Regions from separate parts of the Streptomyces sp. NBC_00385 genome, predicted to be linked through region 1. Evidence: riboswitches for the same ligand, from Rfam matches in the RefSeq annotation. Region 1 holds a riboswitch; each other region holds the start of a gene.
What was found. A riboswitch is a leader RNA that binds a small molecule or an ion and turns the genes downstream of it on or off. The one in region 1 is predicted to bind cyclic di-AMP.
Positions count from the first base shown of each region.

Region 2: linked by a shared signal. The riboswitch ahead of OG959_RS07555 (M23 family metallopeptidase) and the one ahead of OG959_RS35490 (transglycosylase SLT domain-containing protein) in region 1 are both predicted to bind cyclic di-AMP.
Region 3: linked by a shared signal. The riboswitch ahead of OG959_RS17640 (M23 family metallopeptidase) and the one ahead of OG959_RS35490 (transglycosylase SLT domain-containing protein) in region 1 are both predicted to bind cyclic di-AMP.

Region 1 is NZ_CP107951.1:7,991,247-7,995,516, forward strand. It holds gene OG959_RS35480 (FecCD family ABC transporter permease) at 1-877, shown strand, start outside; gene OG959_RS35485 (ABC transporter ATP-binding protein) at 885-1,718, shown strand; cyclic di-AMP (ydaO/yuaA leader) riboswitch at 2,014-2,199, shown strand; gene OG959_RS35490 (transglycosylase SLT domain-containing protein) at 2,203-3,090, shown strand; gene OG959_RS35495 (esterase) at 3,286-4,270, shown strand, end outside.
Region 2 is NZ_CP107951.1:1,733,195-1,737,464, reverse strand. It holds gene OG959_RS07565 (M16 family metallopeptidase) at 1-455, shown strand, start outside; gene OG959_RS07560 (M16 family metallopeptidase) at 482-1,864, shown strand; cyclic di-AMP (ydaO/yuaA leader) riboswitch at 2,091-2,257, shown strand; gene OG959_RS07555 (M23 family metallopeptidase) at 2,271-3,110, shown strand; gene OG959_RS07550 (GntR family transcriptional regulator) at 3,330-4,037, shown strand; gene OG959_RS07545 (HPr family phosphocarrier protein) at 4,241-4,270, opposite strand, start outside.
Region 3 is NZ_CP107951.1:4,002,550-4,006,819, forward strand. It holds gene OG959_RS17635 (aldo/keto reductase) at 1-471, opposite strand, end outside; gene OG959_RS17640 (M23 family metallopeptidase) at 781-1,950, opposite strand; cyclic di-AMP (ydaO/yuaA leader) riboswitch at 1,962-2,116, opposite strand; gene OG959_RS17645 (PP2C family protein-serine/threonine phosphatase) at 2,392-3,555, opposite strand; tRNA gene OG959_RS17650 (tRNA-Met) at 3,789-3,862, opposite strand.

The sequences.
Region 1 (4,270 bases):
GGGACTCCTCGGAACCGGCGATGCCGGAACCGTCATGATCGTGCGCGACTTCCGGCTTCCCCGGGTCTTCACCGGTCTGCTGGTCGGTGCCGCCCTCGGCATCGCGGGCTGTCTCACCCAGACCCTGGCCGGCAACCGGCTGGCCACACCCGACCTGGTCGGGGTCAACGACGGCGCCACCGCTGCCGTGGTCGCCGCGGCCGCGGGATCCGCCACCGGCATGGTCGGCAACTGGTGGCTCGGCCCGATCGGAGCCGTGGCCGCCGCCGTCCTCGTCGTCCTGTGCGCGGGAGGAGCGGGGAGCGCCGGATACCGGCTGCTGGTGACCGGGATCGGCATCTCCACCTTCATCGGCGCGGTCAGCGACCTGATCATGTCGCGCGAGAACGACAACACGGCGGGCGGCGTGTTCCTCTGGGCCGTGGGCAGCCTCAACGGACGCGACTGGGACGCCGGGATGCCGTTGGCGGTGGTCCTGCTGTTCCTCGTCCCGCTCTCGCTGGCCGCCGGGCACCGGCTGCAACTGCTGCGCTTCGGCGACGAGGTGGCGAGCTCCCTCGGCGTCGACCTGCGACGGGTCCGCACCGTCGCACTCGTCCTCGCCGTCCTGCTGGCGGGCACGGCGGTCGGCGTCGGCGGCCCCATCGCCTTCGTCGCGCTGGCGGCGCCGATCCTCGCTCAGCGGCTGACCGGTCCCACCCGCGTCCCGGTCACCGCCTCGGCGCTGACCGGAGCCGCGCTGATCGCCGCGGCCGATGCGATCGGACGTGTCGCCGCGCCGGTCGAACTGCCCGTCGGGGTCGTCACCAGCGTCCTGGGCGGTCCCTTCCTCCTGTGGGTACTGCTGCGGCCAGACCCGGCCGCCGGAAAGGCGTGAGCCGCACATGACCGAGAATCCGACCGGTACGAAGGCGGGCCTCGAAGTCCGTGGCCTGCACGCCGGATATCCGGGCCGACCCGTCGTCGAGAACGTCGACCTCACTGTCCCCGCCGGGCAGGTCGTCGCGATCGTGGGACCCAACGGCTGCGGGAAGTCGACCCTGCTGCGGACCGTCGCCCGGCTCCACCGCCCCGAGTCCGGCACGGTCCTCATCGGCGGCACGGACATCTGGGAGACCGGCCGACGCAGGGCCGCCCACCATGTCGCGCTGCTGCCGCAGTCACCACGCGCCCCCGAAGCGGTCACGGTGGCCGGGCTGGTGCGCTACGGCCGCAGCCCGCATCAGGGGCTGCTGCGCCAGTGGTCGCGCGAGGACGAGCGGGCGGTACGCGAGGCACTCGACGCCACCGGGACCACCGCGCTGGCCGGGGAGCGCATCGACCGGCTGTCCGGCGGGCAGCGCCAGCGCTGCTGGCTCGCGATGGTGCTGGCCCAGCAGACCCCGGTCGTCCTGCTCGACGAACCGACGAGTGCCCTCGACCTCGGGCATGCCGTCGAGGTCCTGGAACTCGTCCGCGAGGTCGCGGCCACCGGCCGCACCGTCGTCATGGTCCAGCACGACCTCGCCGCCGCGGCCCGCTACGCCGACCTGCTCGTCGCCATGAAGGGCGGCCGCGTCATCGCCACGGGCGCACCCCGGGAGACGGTCGACGAAGCGCTGGTGAAGGAGTTGTACGCGCTCGACGCGGACATACTCGCGGCCCCGGGCGACGGCTCACCGGTCGTGGTGCCGCGCAGCCGTGCCGGCGTCGCCGTGCAGCCGACCCCCGCCCCCTGATGTCCTAATTCACCGATTCGTCGGAATGGTCAAGAATGACCACCGTGGTCATGTTTCCGGGGGTGTGACTCTCCGACGGAGGGCAAATCACCCTTTTCGGGCGCAGTGGTCAGCGTCACGTTTCCCGCTCCTGACGCGGAACCAGACGCTTCGGTTCCCTGACGCCCCAAGAAAGTTGACCCGCCCGGATGTGACGGGCGTCGCACATTTCCTTTTATTGATCTTGCGGATCAATTGTGATCAGGAATTCCGGGCTTGTTTCGCCCGGTCTTTCTCGCTTACGGTCACCGTCAATCCGGATGGAACGCCGAATCCTGCCGCCGTCCGGTAACCCGACCACTCACGTGCGGCAGGAGCGGGGGACCCAGGTTTGCCGCCGTTCCGGGAATCCGGAGCGGCTAGGGGTGAAGTCGCCATGTGCGGCCGGACATCTCCAGTCCGAACCCGACAGCTCACCTCGCAGGCGGCGGAGAGGAAAAGCGCCATGCCCATCAAGGGTCAGCACCGTCGTTCCAAGTCCACCCCCCTGACCCGCGGTCTCATTGCCGTGAGTGCGGGCGGCGCGGTTCTCGCGCTCCCCCTGATCGCTGCCGGATCGGCTTCCGCCGCACCGGTCCAGTCGGTCGTCGCGGAAAAGGCCGCAGCCCCGGTTTCCGTTGCCGGCAAGGGAATTGCCGTACAGCAGGCCAAGTCCACCACCTATTCCGTGGTCTCCGGCGATTCGCTTTCCAAGATCGCCCGCGGGCATTCCCTCGACGGCGGCTGGGCGCAGCTCTACAAGGACAACCGGAGCGTGGTCGGCGGCAACCCCGACCTGATTCACCCGGGCCTGAAGCTGACCATCGGCGCCAAGTCCACGGCCACCGCCCCCAAGGCCGCGACCAAGTCCGAATTCAAGTCGGAGAACACCTCCGGCAGCGCCGCGCAGCCGTCGGCCGACCGTGCCGAGAGCACCGACCGCGCCGACCGATCCCAGCGGACGGCGACCCCCGTCGCCGAGCAGACCGCCGAGACCGTCGAGACCGCCCCCGCGCAGAGCGCGACGGCGTACACCGACGACCTCGACGGCTGGATCAAGGAGTCCCTCGCCGTCATGGCCGAGCACGGGATCCCCGGCAGCTACGACAGCATTCACCGCAACATCCTGCGCGAGTCCTCGGGCAACCCGCAGATCGTCAACAACTGGGACTCGAACGCCGTCGCCGGCACCCCGTCCAAGGGCCTGCTCCAGGTCATCCAGCCCACGTTCGACGCCTACCACGTGCCCGGCACCTCGCTGGACATCCTGGACCCCGTCGCCAACATCACCGCCGCGTGCAACTACGCCGCCGCGACGTACGGCTCGATCGACAACGTCTTCGGGGCCTACTGATCCACTGAGGTACCGCCCTCGCGCCGAGCCGTGAAAAGGGGTGGAAGAGAGCTGGACAGCTCTCTTCCACCCCTTTCGCGATGCCGTACAACCCTTGTGCCGCAGAGCCGGTCCAACAGGGCGCCAGGAGGCTAACGGGCTCTTCCCGGCATCCCCCCGGTCCCGCCCGGTCATCCTTGAACCGAGGAGCCGCTCGTGCGCACCTACCGACCGGCCGCCGTTGTCGCGGCCTCATTCCTCCTGATGGCAGGAGCCGCCGCCGCCGCGCCCTTTGCCGCTGCCGGCACTCCCGGCGGAACGCACGCGGACGACCATCACACCGACTTCAACGGTGACGGCTACGAGGACGTGCTCATCGGCGCGCCCGGCGGGACCATCGGCGGCAAGAAGGGCGCCGGCTACGTCACCGTGCAGTACGGCGGGCCGGGCGGCATCGACACCGCCCGGGGCGCCCTCCTCAGCCAGAACACCACCGGGGTACCGGGCGGCGCCGAGGCCGGGGACGGGTTCGGCGCCGCCCTGACCACGGGCGACCTGGACGGGGACGGGTACGACGACGCCGTCGTGGGCCTCCCCGGCGAGAACGTCGAACCGGTGACCGACGCGGGCGGCATCGTCGTCCTGTGGGGCTCCGCGCAGGGGCTCTCCGGATCGGGCAGCGACTGGCTGCAGGCCGGAGAACCCGCCGTCGGCGCCGGGTTCGGCAGCGCACTCGCCGCCGCGCACTTCAGCCCCGACATACCCGGCGACCAGCTGGCCGTGACCGACCGCGCCGACTTCACCCTGTTCCAGTACGCCCCGGGAACCCGCCGGAACGCCACGTCGAGCAGCAGCCACGTCCCCGGCACCCCCGGGCGCGAGATCGCGCCCCGCGCCCTGACCACCGGCGACTACGACGGGAACGGTCTCGCCGACCTCGTCATCTCCGGCGTCACCGTCGGCGAGGAGCCGGGACACGGCTGGTCCGCGCTGCTCCTCGGCGAGGTCCAGGGCCTCCGCTACGACCACGACCTGCGCGGCGGCCCGGCCGTCGCCTCCGGCGACATCGACCACGACGGCTACGACGACCTCGTGACCGGGGAGCCGCACAGCCCCGACGACGGCGGCGCGTCGATGACCGGCGGTGTGGTCGGCGTGTACTACGGCAGCGCCGGCGACGGGCCGGTCGGCGCCGAGGGCC
Region 2 (4,270 bases), 6.3 Mb from region 1:
TCGCCGCCGGCTTCGGGCTGCTGCGCCTGGCGGGTGCGCCCTCGCTCGGCTGGCTGGACGTCAAGACGTCCGGCGGTGTCGAGGTGGCGCAGATCGAGACCGCGGTCGACGAGGAGCTGGCCCGGTTCGCCGAGGAAGGCCCCACGCCCGAGGAGATGGAGCGCGCTCAGGCGCAGTTGGAGCGCGAGTGGCTGGACCGCCTCGGTACCGTCGCGGGCCGCGCCGACGAACTGTGCCGGTTCGCCGTGCTGTTCGGTGACCCGCAGCTCGCCCTGACCGCCGTGCACCGGGTGCTCGACGTGACCGCCGAGGAGGTCAAGGCGGCCGCCAGGGCCCAGCTGCGGCCCGACAACCGGGCGGTGCTGGTGTACGAGCCGGTCGAGCCCGCCGAAGCCGCCGAAGAGGCGGATGCCGCCGCGACCGACACCGACGCGCACGAAGGAGCGGACAAGTGACCGACGCTGCCGCGACTGGAGTTTCGATGGAGTACCACCCGCAGCCCGCCCCCGGCGTGGCCAGGCCCTGGGCCTTCCCCGCGCCCGAGCGCGGCTCCCTGCCCAACGGCCTCACGGTCCTGCGCTGCCACCGTCCCGGCCAGCAGGTCGTCGCCGTCGAGATCTTCCTCGACGCCCCCCTGGACGCCGAGCCCGAAGGGCTGGACGGGGTCGCCACGATCATGTCCCGCGCCCTGTCCGAGGGCACCGACAAGCAGAGCGCCGAGGAGTTCGCCGCCGAGCTGGAGCGGTGCGGCGCCACGCTGGACGCCCACGCCGACCATCCCGGCGTCCGGGTCTCCCTGGAGGTTCCGGCCTCCCGGCTGGCCAAGGCGCTCGGCCTCGTCGCCGAGGCGCTGCGGGCTCCGGCCTTCGCCGACAGCGAGATCGAGCGTCTCGTGGGCAACCGGCTGGACGAGATCCCGCACGAGCAGGCCAACCCGGCCCGGCGTGCCGCCAAGCAGCTCTCCAAGGAGCTGTTCCCGGCCACGGCCCGTATGTCGCGTCCGCGCCAGGGCACCGAGGAGACCGTGGCCCGGATCGACTCCGCGGCCGTGCGCGCCTTCTACGACGCACACATCCGCCCGTCCACCGCGACCGCCGTGGTCGTGGGCGACCTGACCGGAATCGACCTGGACGCGCTGCTCGCCGACACCGTCGGTGACTGGTCGGGCAACACCGCGGAGCCGCGCCCCGTCCCGCCGATCACCGCCGACGACGCGGGCCGTGTGGTGATCGTGGACCGTCCCGGCGCGGTGCAGACGCAGTTGCTGATCGGCCGGATCGGCGCCGACCGGCACGACAGCGTCTGGGCGGCCCAGGTGCTCGGCACCTACTGCCTGGGCGGCACGCTCACCTCCCGGCTCGACCGGGTGCTGCGCGAGGAGAAGGGCTACACCTACGGCGTGCGGGCCTTCGCCCAGGTGCTGCGCTCGACGGCTCCGGACTCCGCCTCCGGGGCCACGGGCGCCGCCATGCTCGCCATCAGCGGTTCCGTGGACACCGAGTCCACCGGCCCGGCGCTGGAGGACCTGTGGAAGGTCCTGCGGACCCTGGCGGCCGAAGGGCTGACGGACGCCGAGCGCGAGACGGCCGTGCAGAACCTCGTGGGCGTCGCCCCGCTGAAGTTCGAGATGGCGGCCTCCGTCGCCGGTACCCTCGCCGACCAGGTCGAGCAGCATCTCCCGGACGACTACCAGGCGCAGCTCTACGCGCGCCTCGCCGACACCGGCACGGTGGAGGCGACGGCGGCCGTGGTCAACGCCTTCCCGGAGGACCGGCTGGTCACGGTTCTCGTCGGGGACGCCGCACAGATCGCCGACCCGGTCCGGGCCCTCGGCATCGGTGAGGTGTCGGTCGTGACCGGCTGAGCACACCGGTCATCTCGCCCCGTACCAGGGCGAACGGAAGAGTGACGCAAGGTCCCGGCGGAGCGGTCTCCGCCGGGACCTTCCTTTTGTCCGCTTTGGTGGAGAGGCTGCCTGTCTGCCCTGTGGGATGCGCTACAAAACGGCCTGTCCGTTTGGTGACGGGAAGTGCCCCCGCTTAGCGTCGGCTCCGCTGTCCGCCACTCGTATGCCGCATCCGTGACATACCGGGCAGTCATCGCCGAGTCCCCGTCAGGCGCGAGCCTGGGGAGCCGGGGACCCACGCAGTCCCTGGGGTGAATCGGGTGGCCGTGTCCCGCAGGGAACCGGTGATCCGTAGGAGACCTTCCTGCTCCGAACCCGTCAGCTAACCCGGTAGGCGAGAAGGAAGGAAAGGACCAGCCACTTCATGGCGTTCACCCGTGCCACCGGGAAGCATCGTGCCCCGGGCCGTCTGACGCGCAGCGGCGCGAAGGCCGTCGGCATCGCGACCCTGGCCACCACCGGCGTCATCGGAGGACTGGCCTCCCCGGCCCTCGCCGCGGACACCGGGGCCCCCGCCGCCGGCGACACCGGCCTCACCCAGGTCATCGCCATCGAGAACGTCCTCGCCGAGCGGATCGACGCCCAGGCGGACGCGCAGCAGCACCAGGCCGACGTCGCCGAGAAGAAGGCCGAGGCAGCCAACGCCGCCGCGAAGAAGAAGGCCGAGGCCAGGAAGAAGGCCGAAGCCAAGGCTGCCGCGAAGGCCGAGGCCGCCGCGAAGGCGAAGGCCGCCCGGGCCGAGAAGGCCCGCGAGAGCGCCGCCCGCGCCGCCCGTTCCGCCGAGCGCACCCGGCTCGGCTCCTTCCAGCTCCCCGTCGCCGGTTCGTACGTGAGCACCGGCTACAAGTCCAGCGGCTCCATGTGGTCCTCCGGCAGCCACTCCGGCATCGACTTCCACGCCGCTTCCGGCAGCTCCGTCGTCGCCGTCGGCGCCGGTACGGTCGTCGAGGCCGGCTGGGGCGGGGCGTACGGCAACAACATCGTGCTGCGGATGACGGACGGCACGTACACCCAGTACGGCCACCTCTCCTCGATCGGCGTGTCCGTCGGCCAGAGCGTCGGTGCCGGCCAGCAGATCGGCCTCTCCGGCTCCACCGGCAACTCGACCGGCCCGCACCTCCACTTCGAGGCCCGCACCACGCCCTCGTACGGCTCCGACATGGACCCGGTCGCCTACCTGCGCGCCCACGGCGTCTCCGTCTGACCGGCCGACGACCCCTCGCTCAAGGCCCCGGCACCACGCCGGGGCCTTCGCCGTGTCCCGTGCCGCGGCGGTCCGCGGTGGTCGTTCCGGAACGGCCCGGTGACCAAAAGATATTCATGAATTTCCACCCGCCGTCGGAAATGCGACCGCATTGCAATAGAGTCGCAGGACAGGCGTCGATCGGCCGCGTTTCGCGGGGATTAAGGCGGAGGTTCGGACATGCGCATTCCGGCGCATTCGGTATGCACGGCAATCCGTGAAGACATCGTCTCAGGTGTCTTCGAACGCGGCAGCCGACTCACCGAGGAGGTGCTCGCACGGCGTTACGGGGTCTCCCGGGTGCCGGTACGGGAAGCGCTGCGCACCCTGGAGTCCGAAGGGTTCGTGGTCACCCGCAGGCACGCCGGAGCCTGCGTGGCCGAGCCCACCGAGCAGGAGGCCGCCGACCTCCTGGAGGTCCGGATGCTGCTGGAGCCGCTCGGTGCGGCCCGCGCCGCCCACCGCCGCTCGGACGCGCACCTCAAGGTGCTGCGCGGCCTGGTCAGGCTCGGCCAGGAGCGCGCCCGGCGGGGCGAGGGCGAGGACCTGCGCTCCCTGGGCGGCTGGTTCCACGAGACGCTCGCGCAGGCCTCCGGCAGCCCCGGCCTGATCGCGCTGCTCACCCAGCTACGGCACAAGACCACCTGGATGTACGCGATCGATTCCCCGGCCCGTCCGGCCGATTCCTGGGCCGAGCACGGAGCCATCGTGGACGCCGTGGCACGAGGGGACGCGGAGAGGGCACGGGCGCTGACCGCCCAGCACGCCGAGCGGGCCGCCGGCGCGTACCGGCTGCGCAGCCCCGGCCGGACGGAGTCCGCCGTGGCCCGGACCGGCCGGGTGAGGACTTCGCAACATGCCGTAAACACCCCGAGCGGCCGTCATTAACAAGTGCGCCGTATACAAAGAGTGGGCATTTCGAGGGGCTTTCTTTCTGCTGCCCAATTCGCCCCCGCCGAGCCATTCGGCGACCCGCGACTTTTGCCTGAACGAAAGCGCTGAACGAGGGCGCTGAACGAAAGAGCCGCGGCACCCGGTCGGGGGTGTCGCGGCTCTTTCGCGGGAATTCCCGCGGTCATGGCCCGTCGGGGTCAGACGGTCTCCGGAAGCTCGTCGAGCCC
Region 3 (4,270 bases), 4.0 Mb from region 1:
GATGTTGGATGCGGCGATCTCGCGGACCTTGCCGTCCTTCACCAGCTGGTCGAGGGCGGTGATGATCTCCTCGACCGGGACCGTCTCGTCGTCGAAGTGCGTGTAGTAGAGATCGATGTGGTCGGTGCCGAGCCGGCGCAGCGACTCCTCGACAGCCGCCTTGATGGTGGTGGCGGAGAGCCCCTTGTAGGCAGGGTGTGAGCCGACCTTGGTGGCCACGACGATGTCGGAGCGGTTGCCGCGTGCGGCGAGCCACTTGCCGATGAGGGTCTCCGACTCGCCGCCCTCGTTGCCGGGGACCCAGGCCGAGTAGGCGTCGGCGGTGTCGATGAAGTTGCCGCCGGCCGCCGCGTACGCGTCGAGCACCGCGAAGGACTGCGCCTCGTCGGCGGTCCAGCCGAAGACGTTGCCCCCGAGGGCGAGCGGGAAGACCTGGAGGCTGGAGGAACCGAGCTTGCGGAGAGAAGTCATGGGTGGAACAACCACCTCCACGGGCTCCGCTATTCCGTGGCCTGTACATCTGAACCGGTGGACGCGGGGATGCGGAAGTGACGGAGACAGACCGGCAGCGGATGTGGAAGTGGCGGGGACAGACCGGCAGCCCTGACGTCGGGGGGTGAGCGTCAGGGCTGCCGGGGTTTCGTGGCCGGAGAACCGGCGTGAAGGGGGCGGTCTCGGACCGTCCTGAGGAAACGGTCCCCTCGGACCGTCCTCCGAAAGCGGCCCCCTCGGACCGTCCCGGGGAAACGGTCCCCTCGGACCGTTCCGCAGGAAGCGGTCTCAGACCGTCAGGCCCCGGGCCTGCAGCCAGGCCATCGGGTCGATGCCGGTGCCGTCCGGGGTGTGGACCTCCAGGTGGAGGTGCGGGCCCGTCACGTTGCCGGTCGCGCCGACGCGTCCGATGGTGTCGCCCGTCGTGACCTTCTGGCCGATGCTGACGTCGATCGAGGACTGGTGGCAGAACCACAGCTCCGTGCCGTCCTCCAACTCCAGGACCGTGCGGTAGCCGTAGGAACCGGAGTAGCCGGCCGACTTGACCGTGCCGGTGTGGATGGCCTTGATCGGGGTACCGGTCGGCGCCGCGAAGTCGAGGCCCGTGTGGTAGCCGGAGGACCACATCGATCCGGCCTCACCGAAGGTCGAGGTGATCGTGTACGAGGAGGTGGGGATGGCGTAGCTGGCGGCGAGCTTGGCGAGCCGCAGCGCCTCCGCCTTCTTCGCAGCCTCCTCCGCCGCCTTCTTCTTCTCGGCGGCGATCTTGGCCTCGGCCGCGTCCTGCTGCTTCTTCGCCTCGGCGGCGGCCTTCTCGGCGGCCGCCTTCTCCGCGGCCGCCTTGACCTCGGCGTCGGCGGCGTCCTGCTGCTGCTCGGCCTGCTGGAGGATGCGGGCGCGGAGTGCCTCACCGGCGTCCGTGGTTCCCTGCTCGGCCTCGGCGGTGGTGATACCGGCGGTCGTCAGCGGCGCGGAAGCGGTCTCGGCCGCAGCCTTCTCCGCAGCGGACTCCGACTCTCCCGAGAACAGTGCGCCGACGCCCGGGAGGGACTTGGCGTCGGGGAGATTGTCCGAGATGGAATCGGGAAGAGAGATGGAGACCGGCGGCTTGCTCTGGGCGGTGGCCATGCCACCCGCACCGACGGCCGCGATGACGCCGACACCGAGGACGGTGGAGCTGCGGGCCAGACCATTGCGCTGCTTGGCGACGCGGTGCTTGCCGCGCACGGGACGGATGGACTCCTCGGTGGGGTTCCATTCCTCCCAGGTCCTGTCGGGCCCGGCCTCGTCGGTGCGGAAGTCGTTTCCGAAGTCGCTGCCCCGATCGGTCCCGTAATCGGTCGCGTAGTCGGCCCCGCACTCCGTACCGAATGCGGTGGCGGGCCGGGTGGCGAAGTCATCGCCGTGCTCGGACCGGAACCGAGAGGGAGCTTCGGGGGCAGGCTTGTTGGACGCCACGGGGGCGCACTCCTTTCCTTCCTTCTCGCCTACCGGGTTAGCTGACGGGTTCGGAGCAGGAAGGTCTCCTACGGGTTCCTCCGTCTCACAAACAAGACAGAGATGCCCGATTCACCCCATGTAGGTGGTTCCCCGGTTCCCTTGCGGAATTCGGCGCTCGCGCACGGTGCCGCCACTGACGGCGGCTGGGACAACCGCGCTGCGTTATCGAACGTTAATAGACACCGGGGTCCGATTCCAAGCCGTTCCCACTGATCGTTCACGTCCTTGGCCTGGACTTTACGGGACACAACCGGGTGCAATCGGGCGAGTTGATCGCCCCTCGGTCATCACCCGGTTTCTGACGTTGCGTCAAATGTTATGCGGAGGGGTGCCCTTCGGTTACGGACGGTGGCATCGCCGTCCACTGCTCCCACCGCACCTTGACCGCGGGGACCCGGCTCAGCCGCCGCCGTCGCCCAGACCGACGATCTTCACGGTCCTGCGCCGGTCGGGCTGCCCCTCGGCGGGCCGCACGACCGCGAGCAGCGCCATGTCGTCCGTCGACTCGCCCCCCGTGTGCAGCCGCACGTCATCGGTCAGTGCGGAGAGGAGCTCCTCGGGCCCCGGGAAGATCCGTCCCCGCAGCCGCTCGGCAGGGTCGTAGAAGACGCCTTCGACGTTACGGGCCTCGGAGAGGCCGTCCGTATAGAGGAGGAGCGTCGCCCCGGCCGGCAGGTCCCACTCGTCGGCCCGGTCCGGCCACACCCCCAGGTCCATCCCCAGCGGCAGCGCCGGCACCGACGGACCGAGCACCTCCAGCTCCCCGTCCGTGTGCAGCAGCAGAGGCTCGGGGTGACCGCGGTTGACGATCCGCACCAGGCCCGACCCCGGCGGGACCTCGGCGAGCACGGCGGTGATGAACCCCTCGAACGCGTCCAGGCCACCACGCCGGTCCGACTCCCGCGCCAGCGCGCGCTCCAGCCGCAGCGCGACGCCCTCCAGCGTCTCCTCCTGCTCGGCCGCCTCCCGGAAGGCCCCGATGACCACCGCCACCGCCTCCACGGCATCCAGCCCCTTGCCGCGCACGTCCCCGACCACCAGCCGCACCCCCTGCGGGCTGTCCGCCACAGAGAACAGGTCGCCGCCGACGAACTCGTCCGCCTGCGCCGCCTCGTACCGCGCGGCCACCTGAAGCCCGCCGATCCGGTCCGACGGTGTCGGCAGCACCGCCCGCATGGCCGTCTCCGCGATGACGCGGGCGGAGGCAAGCTGCTCGTTGCTGCGCCGCACGACCCCGTTGATCACGACAGCCAGGACGGAGACGGTGAGGACGGTGAGCAGTTCGATGGAGGGCACGACCTGCAGCAGGGTGCCGCTGGACAGCCGCAGCACGGCGACGGCCAGCAGCGCGGCGACGCCGGTACGGACCGTGCTGGCCAGCGAGAAGAACGGCGCGGCGATCAGCGGGGCCGCCGCGAACAACGGAATGGCGGTGAACACGGGCGGGGTGAGACCGTCGAACAGCACGCCCCCGACGATCATCAGCGTGGGCAGCAACCTGACGAACCGGCGGGTCCGCACACCCCCGGCCCGCCTCGTCCGCCGCTTCTCCCGCTTCCCCACCTACTGCTCTCCTGCCCGGTGTGTCCACGGCCGCGGACGGTACCGCGCACCACCCCCAGGCTTCCCGGAGCAGGGTCGCGGGGCGACTCCTCGTCGGCCAATGGGGGTACGCGAACGCGATACGACCCCGCACCGGCCAACCCGGCGGGCCACGGACCGACGGGCCAGGGGCCCACGCCGTACAAACGAATCAGGCCCGGCACGCTGTATGCATGCCGGGCCTGATTCTTCAGTAGCGGGGACAGGATTTGAACCTGCGACCTCTGGGTTATGAGCCCAGCGAGCTACCGAGCTGCTCCACCCCGCGTCGGTAAACACAACTCTACGGCATGTTCGAGGCACTCATGACCACCCTCATGACCACCCGGCGTACACCCCGGCGCGCGCACCCCCACGGGCGACGCCCGGGCCCACAGCCCTGGCCCACAGCCCGACCCGCCCCGGACCTGCTGATCGGACCCTGATCGGACCTGTCGGCCGCCCTCAGGCCCGCCCTGTGCACCCCTACCCGCATTCGGCACCCGTTCCCCCAACCACACGGCTTGGAGGGCGAATCCACGTCGGCGAACCCGAACAAACCATCCCCGTGGCCGCCTTGACGGCGCACACCGGCAGCAGAGGACAGCCCGCCTCCCGTGGAGGGACTTCACCGGCCCGTCAACGTGTCGAAAACGAGAAGGTGTTGCAAGGAACACGTGTTCTGCCGCAAGGTAAC